Regions from separate parts of the Brucella oryzae genome, predicted to be linked through region 3. Evidence: riboswitches for the same ligand, from Rfam matches in the RefSeq annotation. Region 3 holds a riboswitch; each other region holds the start of a gene.

Region 1 (4,308 bases), on a different contig from region 3:
ATCCGGTTCGATGCGCGGATTGCGTGATAGGTCACCGTATAAAAATAGATATTCGTGAAATCGACGCCTTCCTCCGAGCCGTAGTAAATCCGCTCGCGGGCGAGATAACCATGCAGGTTCATCTGGCCGAGACCGATGGCATGGCTTTCATCATTCCCTCGGGCGACCGACGGCACGGAACCTATATGGCTCATATCGGAAACTGCAGTCAGAGCGCGGATGGAGGTCTCGATGGTCTTGCCGAAATCGGGCGAGTCCATTGCTGCTGCAATGTTGAGCGAACCCAGATTGCACGAAATATCCTTGCCGAGATGATCATAGGAAAGGTCTTCGCCGAAGATGCTCGCCTCACTCACCTGGAGGATTTCCGAACAGAGATTGCTCATGGTGATGCGTCCGTCGATCGGATTGGCGCGATTCACCGTGTCCTCGAACATGATATAGGGATAACCGGATTCGAACTGGATTTCCGCCAGCACCTGAAAGAACTCGCGCGCATTGATCTTCTTCTTGGTAATACGCGCCTCATCGACCATTTCCCGATATTTTTCGGTGACCGAAATCTCGGTCAGCGGTACGCCGTAAACCCGCTCCACATCATAGGGCGAGAAGAGGTACATATCCTCGTTATTCTTCGCGAGTTCGAAGGTAATGTCCGGAATGACCACACCAAGCGACAAGGTTTTGATACGGATTTTCTCGTCGGCGTTTTCCCGCTTCGTGTCGAGAAAACGCATGATATCCGGGTGGTGTGCGTGCAGATAGACAGCGCCAGCGCCTTGCCGCGCGCCGAGCTGATTGGCGTAGGAAAAGGAATCCTCAAGAAGCTTCATCACCGGAATGATGCCGGATGACTGATTCTGGATCTGCTTGATAGGGGCGCCCGCCTCGCGAATATTGGTAAGGCTCAAGGCCACCCCGCCACCCCGTTTCGACAATTGCAGAGCCGAATTGATGGAGCGGCCGATGGACTCCATATTGTCCTCGACACGCAGCAGAAAACACGAGACGAGCTCGCCGCGCTGTTTCTTTCCCGCATTGAGGAATGTAGGCGTCGCAGGCTGGTAGCGGCCTGAAATGATCTCTTCCATCAGATCGTGCGCAAGCTGCTCATTGCCGCGTGCCAGCGCCAGCGCCACCATGCAGACGCGGTCTTCATAGCGCTCCAGATAGCGCTTTCCGTCGAAGGTTTTCAGCGTATAGCTGGTGTAATATTTGAATGCGCCGAGAAAGGTCGGAAACCGGAATTTCTTCGCATAGGCTTCGTCGAAAAGATCGCGCACGAAATTGAAGGAATACTGGTCCAGCACGTCCTGTTCGTAATAACCTTCCGTCACCAGATAATCGAGCTTTTCCCGCAAGTTATGGAAAAAGACGGTGTTCTGGTTCACGTGCTGGAGGAAATATTGCCGCGCAGCCTGCCGGTCGCGATCAAGCTGGATTTTCCCCTCGTCATCATAGAGGTTCAGCATCGCGTTAAGCGCGTGATAATCCATCCCGTCCGAGGATTTTGACGGTGTGCTGCTGTTGGTAGTTGTCGCTAGAGGCGCATCCTGCACCGCTGGCCATGCCTCGCGCTCCCGGATCAGGGTCGTGTCTGCCGTGTCCAAAATCGTTCCATCCCGTTTTTGACATTGCCAATGTCCTCATCGGTTCCCAGAAGCTCGAAGCGGTAGAGATAGGGAACCTGACATTTGGCGGAGATAATGTTGCCGGCGATACAGAAAGCCTCGCCGAAATTGCTGTTTCCCGCGGCAATCACGCCGCGGATGAAAGAGCGGTTGCTCTCGTCGTTGAGGAAGCGGATCACAGGCTTGGGGACAGCGCCCTTGGAGCCGCCGCCACCATATGTGGGCGTCACGAGCACGAACGGCTCACGCACCTGCAATCCGCCTGAACCGTCCATCGGGATACGGTTCGACCGCATTCCAAGCCGCTCGACAAACCGATGCGTATTCTCCGATCGGCTGGAAAAATAGACGATCAGGCTCATGTGACCGCAGCCCTCAGGCGAGCGCGCTGATCATATCGGGCCGGAAGCCCGCCCAATGGGATTCACCCGCGACCACCACCGGCACCTGGCGATAACCCATGCCCTGAACGAGATGGAAAGCATCGGCATCGGCGGAAATATCGATGACTTCATATTCGATACCCTGGCGGTCGAGGGCGCGGGTGGTGGCCGTGCATTGGACGCAGGCGGGCTTGCTGTAAACGGTAACGTTCATTTTTTTCTCGCTGGTTGGGAGGACGCAAAGAGCCGTTCGCGCATCGCAAAATGCGCGTTGAAAGACACAAGACAGGGGATCGGCCAGCCGCAAATAAGCAGCCTGACCGCACAAACTATGCCGCGAAGGGAGGACCGGAACCGAAACTGAATAGACTGAACATGGACTTCACCCCGAAGTTATGAGCATTTCCAGCAAAAGTGCGAAGCGGCTTTGCTTAAGGTAATGCGTAAAAACAAAGCGGAAGTTCGGGGCAGCAATCGGCAAGGCAATAGTTTGCCACACATAATTGCGCGCCAACCGGACACCCCGCCCGTGGACGTACTCGTTCAAGGCAGGTCTCCTGGCTCACGGATCAACGTTCTGTCCGCCTTCCCAGCCAAAGCCAGTGACATGATGAACAGAACTCTCCGCTTACAGTTGCGGGGGCAGCTCCGGCATTGCCGCATCCATCATGGATGAAACGCACCGAATTCCCGTCTTAGCTTTCGATCCAACGAATCGAAAGAACCTAGAACACTATATATAGTAGCTGAAGTAAAAATCCCGTCAACGGGTAGTTGGCGGCAAAACGTAAAATGAGCGGGCCATTCTGGCAGCCCTGTGAATAGCAGGGATTATCGCTGTTTATCTTGCGGGTTTGATCGGTTTCGGTCTGAACTCCGATTTAATCGCCTTGAGCGCCATGCGGTCTACCAGCGTTGGGGCGATAAGTTTCAACCACCGCCCGAATCGCATCTGGCGCGTCATCAACACTTCACGCTTGCGCGCCTCCACGCCATCCAGCATCAACCGCACAGCTTCCTCGACGGGCATCATGTCATCTTCCCGCACACCGCTCGTTCCAAGAGCGGCACCGCTTGCACCATAACCGACTTTGCGAATGTCGGTTTTGACGACACCCGGATAGACGATTGTCACGGAAATACCGCTGGGGGTCAGTTCCGCGCGAAGCGCCTCGCAGAAGCCTGAGAGGGCGAACTTCGTTCCGCTATAGGCGGTGCGCCCCGGCACACCGATCAACCCGGCAACAGAAGAAACAGCAACGATCCGCCCCTTGCTGGCGGCAAGATGCGGAAGTGCAGCATGAATAGGCCAGACACTGCCCCAATAGTTCAACTCCATCAGGTCATGCATCCAATCGAGATCATCCGGCTTGATCTCGGCAAAATTGGCATGGGCCGACATGCCCGCATTCACAATCAGCGTATCGATGCGACCATAGGCGGAAACCGCCTTGTCGATCAGGGCGATGCAGGCAGCGCGATCCTTTACGTCGGTGGGTATCACAAGGGCCGAGCTGCCCAGTTGCCGCAATTCGGCGGCCAGATTTTCCAGATTTTCCACATTACGCGCAGCGAGCACAAGAGCAGCATTGGCGCGGTCACGCCGGGCAATCTGCCGTGCAGTTTCTGCACCTATTCCTTCCGATGCTCCCGTTATGATCGTCACATCCATGCGAGGCCCTCCCTGCCTGTCGATCCGATGACAGGCAAGGTACAGGCAGGGCAATCCGCGCGTCTAGTGATTTAGATCTTGCGCGATAGAATGGCGGCGATAGCGAGACCGCCGATCAGCGATATGTGTTCCAGTGCCACCGTCATATCCCGGAACGCCTCTTCTCCTTCTTTCGCCCAGAACGGATGAGCGATGGGAATAGTAAAAATCGTAAAGACAGCAAGAGCACCACAAGCCAGCCAGGCGCCACGGTTGAGGATGATCATCAACGACCCGCCGATTTGCAGAAGCAGGGTGGCAGTGTTGAACAGCCAGCCAGGATAAAGTCCAAGACCTTCCATCTCTGCGGCATTGGCACCGAAATCGAAGAGCTTGGCCAGACCGCTAGACCAGAAAACGAAGGTGAGGACGATCCGCGCCAGCAAAAGACTGGCGCGGGACTCGAGAATATCAGCAATGAGACGCGGCATCGATCAGTCCTTTCCACCGGTAATCCGGATGACCTTGAATGCCACGGCAACCGCGATTGCTGGCGCGAGCGCGAAAATCACCGAAAGCCAGAGCGAGGCATTTGCCGCCCCCTCCACGCCGCCGGGCACGGCAATACCCGCAAAATTAGCTA
Region 2 (4,308 bases), on a different contig from region 3:
CACTCATGGATAATTCTGGCCTTGCATCACAAACGTTAATTCGCAATATCCACTTATGGGAAAAGCGGTAAATGACTGAAAATGTGTAGTTTAGCGAAGTTAAATCGGTGAATTTGCAAAGTTTGCGAAGTCATCTGCAGTTGATTGGAGGAGCCATGAAGAAGCCATTTGTAGGGCTGCGTCTGAAACGACTGCGCGAGGAACGCCAACTGACCCAGCAAGCGTTGGCAAATGCACTTGGAATATCTCTGAGCTATCTCAACCAGATCGAGAACAATCAGCGACCCATTACTGTCCAGGTACTATTGCGCATGAATGCAGCTTTCGGGATCGATGTTCAGCTTTTCTCCGGGCAAGATGATGGACGCATGATCGGAGAGTTGAGACAGGTATTCTCAAACCCGCTGCTAGGCGAGACGGTCAGCAACAGTGAGATCAGGGAGATTGCCAGCAATATGCCAGCTGTGGGGCGCACTGTTCTCCAGCTTTACAAGCAGATGCGAAAGGCGATTGAGCAGTCGGAGGCGCTCGCTATGCGTCTGGGTGATCCAAGGCAATCGTCATTGGAGCCCTTTCCTTCCATGCCTTATGAGGAAGTCCGCGACTATTTTTATGCGAGAAGCAATCACATCGCCGAACTCGATCTCTGTGCAGAGAAACTGGCTGGAGAACTTGGCATGCAAATTGGGCGATTTGATCAAGCCCTCGTGGAACGCCTCCATAATCTGCATTCCGTCTCGGTAAAGTATGATCAGTCCTTTGATTATCAAAGCTCATTGAGGCGTTTTGATCCGGCGTCCCGAACTCTTACGCTGTCCAATACGCTTTCTCCCGGACAGTCTGCGTTTCAGATGGCGACGCAATTGTGCTTCCTTGAACAGGCCGGGTTGCTCGACACTCTGACGGGGAAGGCAGGGTTCTCCAGCTCAGAAGCCGTTGCTCTTGCCCGCATTGGCCTCGCCAATTATTTCGCTGGCGCGCTGATACTGCCTTATAGGGCCTTCCTGCAATCGGCCGAACAATTGCACTACGATATTGATCTGCTCGGCCAGCGATTTGGGGTGGGTTTTGAAACCATTTGCCATCGGCTGAGCACCTTGCAACGACCGGGTGCGAATGGAGTACCATTCTTCTTTGTTCGCGTTGACAGGGCAGGCAATATCTCCAAGCGGCAGTCTGCAACAGATTTCCATTTCTCCAGAATAGGCGGCAGTTGTCCTCTTTGGACAGTATACGATGCGTTTTCTTCGCCGGGCCGGATTTGCACCCAGATTGCTGAAATGCCGGATGGACGGGCTTATCTGTGGGTTGCAAGAACGGTCACACATCATCATGGCGGATATGGTGCGCCGGACAAGACTTTTGCCATTGGATTGGGATGCGATCTCAGGGATGCGGAGCGTCTGGTTTATTCAAAGGGCCTGGTTCTGAACGATCTGAGTGCGCGAACCATGATTGGTGTGGGTTGCAAGCTGTGCGAGCGCCGCGAATGCAGCCAACGCGCCTTCCCCCCGATAAGCCATGAAATGCAAATCAGCGATAATGTTGCAGCGATTTCACCCTATGCGGCGAGCTGACGTAAAGGGGCATTTCTGACCCCTTTTGCCACTCCTTGATAAAAACTGAAAAAGAGCCCGTTTATTCGATAAAAGGGGAATGCAATGGATCTGGCAGATTTATTGGAACTGATAGAGATTATGGAAAAACGCCGCGTATCCAGCCTCGTTTATTGACCTGATGCGAAAGGTTTCGTTCAATGAAAACCGGATGTTGATGGAGGAAAAGTTTCAGGTGTTTTTCAATGGAAGTTTTGTAATAGGGCGCTGCTTACAATCCGGTATTGAAGTCTCATTGGATGAGGAAATTTTTGCGCTGGATGTGTTCATTCCACGAAAGACGCCAGCTCGACGCAGTTTTCGTAGAGCAGTCAACATATTAAAGAGCAGTTTTCAAACCGATGATAGGAACGTATTCTTATTCCATCCCACCGATAGTGAGTTGGGGTTATTCCTTGACAAGCTCCGCAGGATTGATCGTCGGGTCAGCGCAATTATCAACGCTCCGCTATCCAGCCGTTCGGTTGAAAATTTTCTCAATATCTCTGCCGAAGAATGCCGACGCTGGACAAAATCTGGCAAACTTCCAGGCCCAACAAAGGTTGCATCATCGCGGACAAAGAAGTCTTTTACCGTAACACTTTACCCTCCCTCTCTAATTCAGAATCTGGTCGTCCATCCTCATATCATCGAGGATTGGCGTCGCGAGGAGTTGGCTGATCCCGGAGAAATGTTTGCAAGGCTTGAGGCGGACTGATTTCCAAGTCGAAATGGCGTTTGGGCAGGCCTGACGATTAACTGCGATTTGCTCAAACATTGCTTGACTGATCAGGGAACAAAAACCTAGTGATCATTTCACGGTTCCTGGCGATGAGAATTGCCGGGATTAAAAGGGAACACGGTGAGGACGACCCGAATGGGGCCAAATCCGTGGCTGCCCCCGCAACTGTAAGCGGAGACCGTTCATCCGAGTGACGCTTTGTTTTTCGAGCGTCATGCCACTGCGAAAGTGGGAAGGCAGATGAGCAGTGCAAACTCTGTGAGCCAGGATACCTGCCGTATCAAACCGTCCAACTTCACGAGCGGGGAAGCTCGGAAAGGATCATTATGATCGCTTGCTACATCCTCCCAAAAGCTGCTCCGCTCAATTCATTGGTGGCGATGCACTCACATCTCCGCGAAAGGAAAGACTGTGCGCTTTAAATCTCTCGTTCTTGCTTTGGCGACGGCCTCTTTGCTGGCAACCGCAGTAACACCTTCATTTGCCGACAAAACCCGATATCCACTGACGCTCAAGAATTGTGGGCATGACATCACATTCAAGCAGGCTCCTAACCGTGTGGTTTCGGTTGGTCAGAGCTCGACTGAAATACTCTATCTCCTTGGCGTTGCTGAAAAAATTGTCGGAACGGCGTTGTGGATCGGGCCAGTTCTTCCCGGATTTGAAGAGCTGGACAAGAAAGTTCCACGTCTTGCGGATAACGATCCAAGCTTCGAAAGCGTCGTCGCAACGAAACCGGATATGATCGCCAATCAGTTTGAATGGCAGATCGGGCCACAGGGTGTTGTGGGGACGTCAGAGCAATTCGCGGAACTGAATATTCCAGTCTACACATCGCCTGCTGATTGCATTGGTAAGGACAATTCCAGCGGCGGCGATGGCTTGCGCACGTCAAAATTCTCGATGGACATGATCTATCAGGAAGTCTCCGATCTCGCCAAAATCTTCGACGTGCAGGAAAAAGGTGACAAGCTCGTAGCCGAACTGAAGGAGCGCGAAGAAAAGGCCAGAAACAAGATTGCCGGATTAAAAGGCGAAGCGTCGGCGGTCTTCTGGTTTTCCAGTGCCGAATTGGATATCGATCCCTACGTTGCGGGTCAGAGCGGAGCCCCCGGTTACATCATGTCGACGCTTGGGGTGAAGAACATTATCGCCAGCGAAGAAGAATGGCCAACAGTTGGCTGGGAAACCATTGCAAAAGCCAATCCGACGATCATTGTTGCTGGAAAGATGGAACGCCGTCGGTTCCCGGCAGATGATGTTGCAGTCAAGCTCAAGTTTCTCGACACGGATCCGGTCACAAACCTGATGCCTGCTGTCAAGGAGAAGCGAATAGTGGAGATGGATGCTCAGGCAATGAACCCGACGATCCGCACGATTGAAGGGATCGAAGTCCTGGCAGATGCGCTTGAAAAGGCAGGCTTGTCAAAATGAGCGGGCTTTCGAAAGTAGGAATTGTCCGAGCGACGGCCCTGGCATCTCTCTTGGTTATGAGCAATCACTTGCCTGCCTATGCGGAAACCATTGAAGTCAAGATGCTCAATCGTGGGCAAAATGGTAGCATGGTGTTCGAACCAGAGTTTGTCAGCCTGAAACCAGGCGACATTATTCAGTTCAGGGTCGGCAACAAGAGCCATAACGCGGCATCCATTCCGGGAATGTCTCCGGAAGGCTATGCCGGGTTCAAAGGCAAGATTGACCAAGAAATTGCTGTGACCTTTGATGAGGCTGGCTTCTATGGCATCAAGTGTTCGCCCCACATTGGTATGGGAATGGTGATGATCGTAAAAGTAGGCGATGCAGCCGTTACTCCTGATTTTATCCAGGCGGATTTACCCCAACGGGCCAAGAAGCGTTTTCAGGAGATACTGGATCGGGCAGGCGAGAAACCGCAGTAGTCTTGAAACCACGAGATACCTCGTGTCGGTTTCCGGCACGAGGTCATTTTTGGAATTTAAGACTGCGCGGAAA
Region 3 (4,308 bases):
TGAAGGCGAGAAGCATGAGCGCAAAATATTCGGACGGTCCGAAGGACAGGGCGAATTTCACGACCCATGGTGCGACGAAGGCAAGCGCCAGAGTGGCGATCAGGCCCGCAATGAACGAGCCGATGGCTGCTGTTGCAAGCGCTGGCCCGCCACGTCCGGCGCGTGCCATCTTGTTGCCCTCCAATGCGGTGACGATGGAGGCGCTTTCGCCCGGCGTATTCAGGAGGATCGATGTGGTCGAGCCGCCATACATGCCGCCGTAATAGATGCCCGCAAACATGATGAGGGAGCCGGAGGGGTCGAGCTTGTAGGTAACGGGCAGAAGGAGCGCGACGGTCAGCGCCGGGCCGATGCCAGGTAGCACACCAACGGCTGTGCCGAGCGTGACGCCGATTAACGCATACAGAAGATTCGATGGTTCAAGCGCCACCAGAAGCCCGTTGGCGAGAAGTGCGACAGTATCCATAATGGCATTTAGCCTTTAAAGCATTTCCAGCAAAAATGCGAAGCGGTTTTGCGTAGGATAATGCGACAAAACAAGGACTTAGGGCATTTCCAATGTTTCAGGGAATGCTCTAAACGAATTGTTCGAGCCAGCCGGACGGCAGCGATAGCTGCAGGCCGCGCGCAAAGATGAACCAGATCACGAAGGCGAAGACGATGCCGACGGGAACGCTGATCCAGAACTTGCGATAGCCGAAGCCACGGGCGGTTGCTGCGAAAAGCAGGCCGGTGGATAAGGAAAAGCCGACAGTCTTCATCGTCAGCATCTGGATGGCCAGACCGCCGATGATCCATGCCATCGGAGCAATTTCCTGATGCTCGCGCTCGGGAAAATCACCGCGAAGCGCCTCGAATACGGTCCATATGGCGAGGCCGAACAATCCGGCGGCAACGACATAAGGAACGGTTTTGGGCCCGACCGGCGAATAACTCGTCACGTCGTTGCCGTAGGTTGTCGACCATGCAATGGCAATGGCGACGGCTGCAAGAACGAGAGCGATGACAAGGGCGGCGAAATCTGGCGCCGCCCCTTCCGGGCGGCGCTTTTCCTGCGGTTCTGTTCCGGTCATTTGACGAGGCCGATTTCCTTGAGGATGGTCTCAGTCGCGGCGACGTCCTTGGCCAGCTGCTCCTTGAATGCCGGACCGGCGAGATAAGTATCCGCCCAGCCCTTGTCTTTCAGAGCCTTCTGCCAGGATTCGGACTTCACCATTTTCTCGATATCGGCATTGATGGCAGCTTCCTGTTCGGCAGTGATGCCGGGAGCCGCACCCACCATGCGCCAGTTCTGGATCGAAACATCTACGCCGCCTTCCTTGAAGGTCGGTGCGTCGATGCCTTCCACGCGCTCGTCGCTCGAAATGCCGATGATACGCAGCGTACCGGCCTTGATCTGGGCTTCGAATTCGCCGTAGCCGGAAATGCCAACAGTCACCTGATTGCCGAGAATGGCCGCCAGTGCTTCGCCGCCGCCGGAGAAAGCGATGTAGTTGACCTTTGTCGGGTCGACGCCTGCCGCCTTGGCAAAGAGGCCGGCGGTGATGTGGTCGGTGCCGCCCGCAGAACCGCCGCCCCACGAAACGGAGCCCGGATCAGCCTTCAGCTTTGCGGCAAGATCGCCAAGATTCTGGATGTCGGAAGATGCCGGTACGACGATGGCTTCATACTCGCCGGTGAGGCGTGCAATCGGCGTGATGGCATCGAGTGTCACCGGCGACTTGTTGGTCAAGATAGCGCCGACCATGACATAGCCGCCAACGATGAGCTGGCTCGGGTCGCCCTTGTTCTGGTTCACGAACTGCGCGAGGCCGATGGTGCCGCCAGCGCCCGGAACGTTGATGACCTGAACGCTGCCGGAAATCTTTTCGTCCTGAAGCGCGCTCTGCATTGTGCGCGCCGTCTGGTCCCAGCCGCCGCCAGGTGCTGCAGGCGCCAGCACTTTGTAGTCTTCTGCAGAAGCAGAGCCTGCCATCGCCAACGCCGCCACCGACGTCAGGGCCAGAATAAATCTACGCATATGTCCTCCCAGATAGAATGTATGCCGCCTTCCGGCGGACCTCCCCAAAGTCCCGCTCCTCTAGCGGGAGTTGTCTACATGGATATTGCCCAAAACAAATTCAATAGGCCAGCGTAAGCGACAATAGTTTGGCTGCAATTTAAGTAACTAGCTTTCGAAACAATTGAAAACTGCGCGCTGGAAATAGCCGTCGAGACCTGCTTGACGGTGACAACGGGCTAACGTAATAGTGTAACGACGGTTCCCCGACCGAGAGTGAAGGGGATTAATAGGGAACACGGTGAGGACGACCCGAAAAGGGGCCAAGACCGTGGCTGCCCCCGCAACTGTAAGCGGATTGCCGTTCATCCTCGTGACGTTCAAAGCGTCATGCCACTGTGCCGGAGAAGCGCGGGAAGGCAGATGAACAGCAGATATTCGTGAGCCAGGAGACCTGCCGTCTAGTGTTGTCCATTGTCACGGGCGGGGATGCCCGGAGCAGGAGCCGGTTATGACAGATTTCCGCGTCGCAGGACGCTTCCTCCCATCGTCATCGCATGATTTCGGTATGATCCCGGATATGCCTGTTCGTCTTCCGCGCCGGATTTTATCCGCCGCCTGACAGGGCGTCTTTCTCTCATCATTTCGGGGACTTTCATGAATATTCTCGGCAAGATGCCGTTTCGCGCCGCCTTTTGCGCGGCTGCATTTTTTCTCGCAGGCGGATTGGCCGCCCAGGCGGCGGAAACGCAATATCCGCTGACGCTGAAGAATTGCGGTCGGGAGGTAACCTTCAACCATGCACCCACCCGCGCCGTTGCAGTCGGACAAAGCAGCGCAGAAATTCTTTACAGCCTCGGCCTTGGCGACAAGGTTGTCGGCACGGCGGTGTGGTTCGGGCCTGTTCTCAAAGGCTTTGAAGAGGTAAATTCCAAGGTAAAGCGGCTCGCCGATAACGATCCGAGCTTCGAAAGCGTTCTGGCACAGAAGCCGGATATCGTGACGGCGGATTTCCAGTGGCATGTCGGCCCGGCGGGTATCGTGGCAAAGCCTGAACAGTTCGAGGAGCTGGGCATCCCGGCCTATACCTCGCCATCCGATTGCGTTGGCAAGGACAATTCCGGCGGCGGCGACGGCGTTCGTACAGCAGCGTTCAAGATGGGTATCGTCTATCAGGAAATCACCGAACTGGCGGAAATCTTCAATGTGCAGGACCGGGGCGAAAAACTCGTCGCCGATCTGAAGGCGCGCGAAGCGGCTGCGCGCGAAAAGGTTGGGTCTGCTGGCGGTAAGCTTTCCGCCGTTGTCTGGTTCTCCAGCACGCAGGTCGATGCCGATCCCTATGTTGCAGGCAAGTTCGGCGCGCCCGCCTATATTCTTTCGGTGCTTGGCATCAAGAATGTGATCGACAGCGAGGAAGAATGGCCGACGGTCGGATGGGAAACGATTGCAAAATCGAACCCTTCGATGATCGTGGCTGCGAAACTGGATCGCCGTCGCTATCCGGCTGACGACATTGCCGTCAAGCACCAGTTCCTCGAGAACGATCCGGTCACGAAGCTGATGCCTGCGGTCAAGGACAAGTATGTCTTCGACATGGATGCACAGTCGATGAGCACGTCGCTTCGCGTGATCGAAGGCATCGAAACGCTAGCTGCCGACATTGCCGCCTCGGGCCTGAACAAGTGACGGTTCGGGCGGCGACAACAGGCTTCAAACAGAAGGGAAGGGCACGCTCCGGCGTGTTCTTCCTGGCCTTTTCGCTTGTCCTGCTTCTTCTTGCCCTTTGGCTCGGAGCGGCGATAGGCGAAACGGCAATACCGCTTGATGTGGTCGCGAAGACCGTGGCCAATCGGGTGTGGAATGCCGGGTATCCGCTCGAACCCATCGATGAAGGGATCGTCTGGAGCTATCGCCTCAGCCGTGCGGTTATCGCGGCATGTTGTGGCGCGTCGCTCGCAATATCCGGTGTTATTCTGCAGTCGCTGCTTCGGAATTCGCTCGCTGATCCGTATATTCTGGGCATCTCCGCTGGTGCTTCGACAGGCGCTGTCGGCGTTGCTATTCTCGGCATAGGCGCTGGCGTGCTGACGCTTTCGCTGGGTGCGTTCATTGGCGCTATTGTTGCTTTCGGCCTCGTCTCCCTTCTGGCGTTGCGAGCGGGGCGCGGCAGCAGCGCGATCATCCTCGCAGGCATTGCGGGTTCACAGCTTTTCAATGCGCTAACGTCATTCATCGTCACAAAGGCTGCAAATGCCGAGCAGGCGCGCGGCATCATGTTCTGGCTTTTGGGTAATCTTTCCGGCGTG
Region 4 (4,308 bases), on a different contig from region 3:
CGGTCGCCAGCGCTTCAAAAATAAGCACTGCATCCAGCCGCTTGAGTGCTGAGCCACCGACATCTTCATGTACATAGATGCCACCCATGCCGAGCGGACCGGTCTCTTGTAGTACATCGACCGGGAAATGTTTGTCACGATCCCATTGCAATGCATATGGGGCAATGCGATCACTGGCGAAGGCTCGCGCCATATCCTGAATGGCAAGCTGATCTTCATTCAGTTCGAACTGGTTCTGGTCGGCAGCATCCATGGTTTCCTCCCTGTAGCACCGCAGCTCTTCCCCCGGACTAGATCATAACGGTGGAGGGCTGCCAACGCTCCATTGGAATAATGTTGCTCACATTTGTAATAAACTGATGCGCATTTTTGCATAGACGTTCGTCGCGTGCGGTCCCGTTGCCAGCGAGTTCAGTTTAAGCTAGGCAGCAGTTTATGGCACGCGCAATCATGTTTCAGGGAACGGGTTCGGACGTCGGCAAAAGTGTTCTTGTTGCCGGATTATGCCGCGTCGCACGTAACCGTGGTCTCAATGTTCGCCCTTTCAAACCCCAAAACATGTCTAACAACGCGGCGGTTAGCGACGATGGCGGTGAAATCGGCAGAGCTCAGTGGTTGCAGGCACTGGCTTGTGGTGTACCGTCGTCTGTTCATATGAACCCGGTGCTTCTCAAGCCGCAGACTGACATGGGTAGTCAGGTCGTCGTACAGGGGCAGGTGCGGGGCGAAGCGCGTGGGCGCTATTATCAGGAGTTGAAACCGCAGCTCATGGCGGCTGTCATGGAATCCTTTGCCAGGATCAGCCAAGGCGCGGACCTTGTGCTTGTGGAAGGGGCGGGGTCGTCAGCTGAAATCAACCTGCGGGCTGGCGATATCGCCAATATGGGATTTGCCACGCAGGCCGATGTCCCGGTCGTTCTCGTTGGCGATATAGACAGGGGCGGCGTTATCGCTTCTCTCGTCGGCACGCACACTATTCTTTCCCAACAGGACCGCGCCATGGTTCGCGGATTTCTGATCAACAAGTTCCGGGGCGATATCTCGCTTTTTGATGACGGGCTGGCTGCCATTACCCAGTTTACCGGCTGGCGTTCTTTCGGCGTGGTTCCGTGGCTGAAAGCAGTATCGCGACTGCCAGCCGAGGATTCGGTTGTTCTTGAGCGTGCAGTACGCGGAAAAAAGAAGTCACTCGTGGTTGCGGTGCCTATGTTGCCGCGCATCGCCAATTTCGATGATCTTGATCCGCTAAAAACTGAATCGGATGTAGAAGTAGTCATGGTGCCGCCTGGATCGAGTATTCCCGGCGATGCGGGCCTTGTCATTCTGCCGGGAACAAAGTCTACGATAGCCGATATGCAGGCGGTTCGTGACAATGGCTGGGATCTGGAATTGTTTGCCCATGTGAAACGGGGCGGTTATGTGCTTGGTATCTGCGGTGGGTTCCAGATGCTTGGTCGCCACATCAGCGACCCGACCGGTATCGAGGGCCATGTGCGCGATATCGATGGGTTGGCGCTTCTCGATGTTGAAACGTTGATGGAACCTGAAAAAGTTGTCCGCAATGTGCAGGCGACCTCGATTCTCCATAATGTGCCGCTGGACGGATATGAAATTCATATCGGGCGCACGATCGGACAGGATATGGTGAGGCCATTTGCCCGTATTGGCGAGCATGATGATGGAGCGGTATCTCCAGATGGGCGGATCATGGGGACTTATCTTCATGGTGTTTTTAGTGCTGACGAGTTCCGTCGGAGATTTTTGCAGGGGCTTGGTGTGAGCGGTAGCCAGATGAGTTATCGTGCCAGTGTCGAGGCCGCGCTGGATGAACTGTCCGAGGAGCTGGAAGCCTGTCTCGATATCGATGCATTGTTTAATTTGAAATGAGGTAGTCAATCATCGGTCGCGATTGACGCCGATGGGGCGAAAGCCTAGTGTCAAAACCATGCAACAGGTCTTTGCCGGGACGAATCCCGGCGATACCAAAAAGGGAATGCGACGGACGGACCCAATCCGGGCGTCTTTATCGCAGCCGACCCCGCGACTGTAGAGCGGAGAGGGATGAAGCAAGCCGGGCAACCGGTAACCACTGGAAGCATTAAAGGCTTCTGGGAAGGTAGCTTCAATCCCCGCGACCCGTGAGCCAGGAGACCTGCCTGTTGCGTGAAGGCATAGAGCCTGAACCCCATGGGAGGTTTTTCCCTGCTGCCTGCACGGAGGTTGTCATGGCTGCACGTACTCAAGATTCTGTTTCCAGCACACTCGCAATGCCGCTTGCTGCCCGTCTGGGCACAGCTGTCGTTTCTCTGCTTCTCGGCGCGTTCCTGATTTACGGCGTAGGGCTTGCCCATTCCGATACGCTGCACGATTCAGCACACGATACGCGCCATTCTTATGGTTTTCCCTGCCACTGAGCAGCCTAACCTTTTTGAGAATTGAAGTTGAGCAAGGCTCGATGGCGGACGGCCATCGGCGCGAAATTGCTATTGAGGGACAGAAATGTTGATCCGTTATTTGTTGGCGACGCTTGCTGCCGGTCTTTTGGCCGGGCTGTTGATTACTCCAGCCATGTATTTGAAGACAGTACCGTTGATCCTGCAGGCCGAAACCTATGAAGATGCTGGCGGTGGTCACAGCCATGGCGAGGCGGAAGCCACGCCGCATGAACATGGTGCCACTGCCGCAGATGCTGAAGTAGAAGGAGCCGAACTGCCGTTCGGACGGTTGGGCAATACAATCCTTGCGAATCTCGTGGCAGGCGCGGGTTTTGCCTTGCTGCTCGGTGGCGTGGCCTTGCTTCTCGGGCGTCGCATTACGGCGCAGAACGGCATCTATTGGGGTGTTGCTGGCTTTTTTGCAGTCGCCTTTCTGCCCGCGTTGGGATTGTCACCGGAATTGCCGGCAATGCCGGCGGCCGATCTGGCCGAACGTCAGCTATGGTGGATTGCAACCGTGGTGCTGAGCGGTCTGGGGCTCTATCTCATCGTTTTACGCCAGGAAATCTGGGCGAAGATTCTTGGGCTAGTGCTGATTATGGCTCCGCATCTCTATGGTGCACCGCATCCGGAAGATATTTCGTCTCCCATTCCCGCGCTGCTTGCGTCGCAATATGCGGTCGCATCGCTGGCGACCAACCTGTTTATGTGGGCGGTGATCGGCCTCGCGCTCGGCTGGTTCATCCAGCACTATGCGTCGTCCGAGATTGAGGGTTGATGAAAATGGCTTCGCCGGGAAAATCGGTTCTGGTCCTTGGCGGAGCCCGTTCGGGCAAGTCATCCTATGCCGAGAAGATGGTCGTGTCCTCGGGGCTTCAGCCGCTCTATCTGGCAACAGGACGCGCCTTCGACAAGGAAATGGAAAGCCGCATAGCCATTCACCGCGACCGCCGTGGTTCAGAATGGCAGACGGTAGAGGAGCCGCTCGATCTCATTGGCGCACTAACATTGCATGTTGCTGCGGATCGGTTCGTGCTGGTTGATTGTTTGACCCTGTGGCTGACCAATCTGATGATGGCCGAGCGCGATATAGCAACTGAGACGGCAAGTCTTGTCGCTATGCTGCCGGACCTTGCCGGGTCTGTGGTTTTTGTTTCGAACGAAGTTGGACTTGGGATCGTGCCGGAAAATCGCATGGCACGGGAATTTCGCGATCATGCAGGCTTTCTGCACCAGGCAGTGGCCGCGGTTGCGGATGAAGTTTATTTCATGGCGGCAGGGCTGCCGCTCAAGATGAAGGGATAAATCGATGCAGGGACAGAAAATTCCCGCAACAGTCATCACCGGTTTTCTCGGATCGGGCAAAACGACGATGATCCGCAACCTGCTGGAAAACGCTGACGGAAAACGCATCGCGTTGATTATCAATGAGTTCGGTGATCTCGGTGTCGATGGCGGTATTCTGAAAGGTTGCGGTATCGAAGCATGCCGTGAAGAAGATGTGATTGAACTCAATAATGGTTGTATCTGCTGCACCGTTGCCGATGATTTCATCCCGACCATGACCAAGCTTCTGGATCGCGCTGATCGTCCAGATCATATTGTGATCGAGACCTCCGGCCTGGCATTGCCGCAGCCACTCGTCGCCGCATTCAACTGGCCGGAAATCAAGACGCAGGTAACCGTCGACGGTGTGGTAACCGTGATTGATGCGGCAGCCGTTGCCGAAGGTCGTTTTGCCGATGACCACGACAAGGTGGATGCACAGCGCGCAGCGGACGAATCTCTTGACCATGAAAGCCCTTTAGAGGAACTTTTTGAGGATCAGATTCATGCAGCCGATCTGATTGTCCTCAACAAGGCCGATCTGATT

The links. A riboswitch is a leader RNA that binds a small molecule or an ion and turns the genes downstream of it on or off. The one in region 3 is predicted to bind cobalamin.
Positions count from the first base shown of each region.
Region 1: another riboswitch for cobalamin. It lies ahead of nrdH (glutaredoxin-like protein NrdH); the one in region 3 lies ahead of JNC70_RS01585 (ABC transporter substrate-binding protein).
Region 2: another riboswitch for cobalamin. It lies ahead of JNC70_RS15995 (ABC transporter substrate-binding protein); the one in region 3 lies ahead of JNC70_RS01585 (ABC transporter substrate-binding protein).
Region 4: another riboswitch for cobalamin. It lies ahead of JNC70_RS08600 (CbtB domain-containing protein); the one in region 3 lies ahead of JNC70_RS01585 (ABC transporter substrate-binding protein).

Region 1 is NZ_JBHEEO010000003.1:153,088-157,395, reverse strand. It holds gene nrdE (class 1b ribonucleoside-diphosphate reductase subunit alpha) at 1-1,610, opposite strand, end outside; gene nrdI (class Ib ribonucleoside-diphosphate reductase assembly flavoprotein NrdI) at 1,586-1,993, opposite strand; gene nrdH (glutaredoxin-like protein NrdH) at 2,007-2,228, opposite strand; cobalamin riboswitch at 2,545-2,758, opposite strand; gene JNC70_RS04190 (SDR family oxidoreductase) at 2,856-3,686, opposite strand; gene JNC70_RS04185 (DoxX family protein) at 3,758-4,156, opposite strand; gene JNC70_RS04180 (MFS transporter) at 4,160-4,308, opposite strand, start outside.
Region 2 is NZ_JBHEEO010000016.1:25,836-30,143, forward strand. It holds gene JNC70_RS15980 (acyl-CoA thioesterase) at 1-7, opposite strand, end outside; gene JNC70_RS15985 (short-chain fatty acyl-CoA regulator family protein) at 156-1,577, shown strand; gene JNC70_RS15990 (hypothetical protein) at 1,768-2,313, shown strand; cobalamin riboswitch at 2,398-2,631, shown strand; gene JNC70_RS15995 (ABC transporter substrate-binding protein) at 2,776-3,771, shown strand; gene JNC70_RS16000 (pseudoazurin) at 3,768-4,235, shown strand.
Region 3 is NZ_JBHEEO010000001.1:343,839-348,146, reverse strand. It holds gene JNC70_RS01600 (tripartite tricarboxylate transporter permease) at 1-466, opposite strand, end outside; gene JNC70_RS01595 (tripartite tricarboxylate transporter TctB family protein) at 576-1,073, opposite strand; gene JNC70_RS01590 (Bug family tripartite tricarboxylate transporter substrate binding protein) at 1,070-2,020, opposite strand; cobalamin riboswitch at 2,242-2,475, shown strand; gene JNC70_RS01585 (ABC transporter substrate-binding protein) at 2,657-3,688, shown strand; gene JNC70_RS01580 (FecCD family ABC transporter permease) at 3,685-4,308, shown strand, end outside.
Region 4 is NZ_JBHEEO010000006.1:209,059-213,366, forward strand. It holds gene JNC70_RS08590 (isobutyryl-CoA dehydrogenase) at 1-253, opposite strand, end outside; gene JNC70_RS08595 (cobyric acid synthase) at 436-1,887, shown strand; cobalamin riboswitch at 1,936-2,174, shown strand; gene JNC70_RS08600 (CbtB domain-containing protein) at 2,226-2,414, shown strand; gene JNC70_RS08605 (CbtA family protein) at 2,500-3,213, shown strand; gene cobU (bifunctional adenosylcobinamide kinase/adenosylcobinamide-phosphate guanylyltransferase) at 3,219-3,740, shown strand; gene cobW (cobalamin biosynthesis protein CobW) at 3,745-4,308, shown strand, end outside.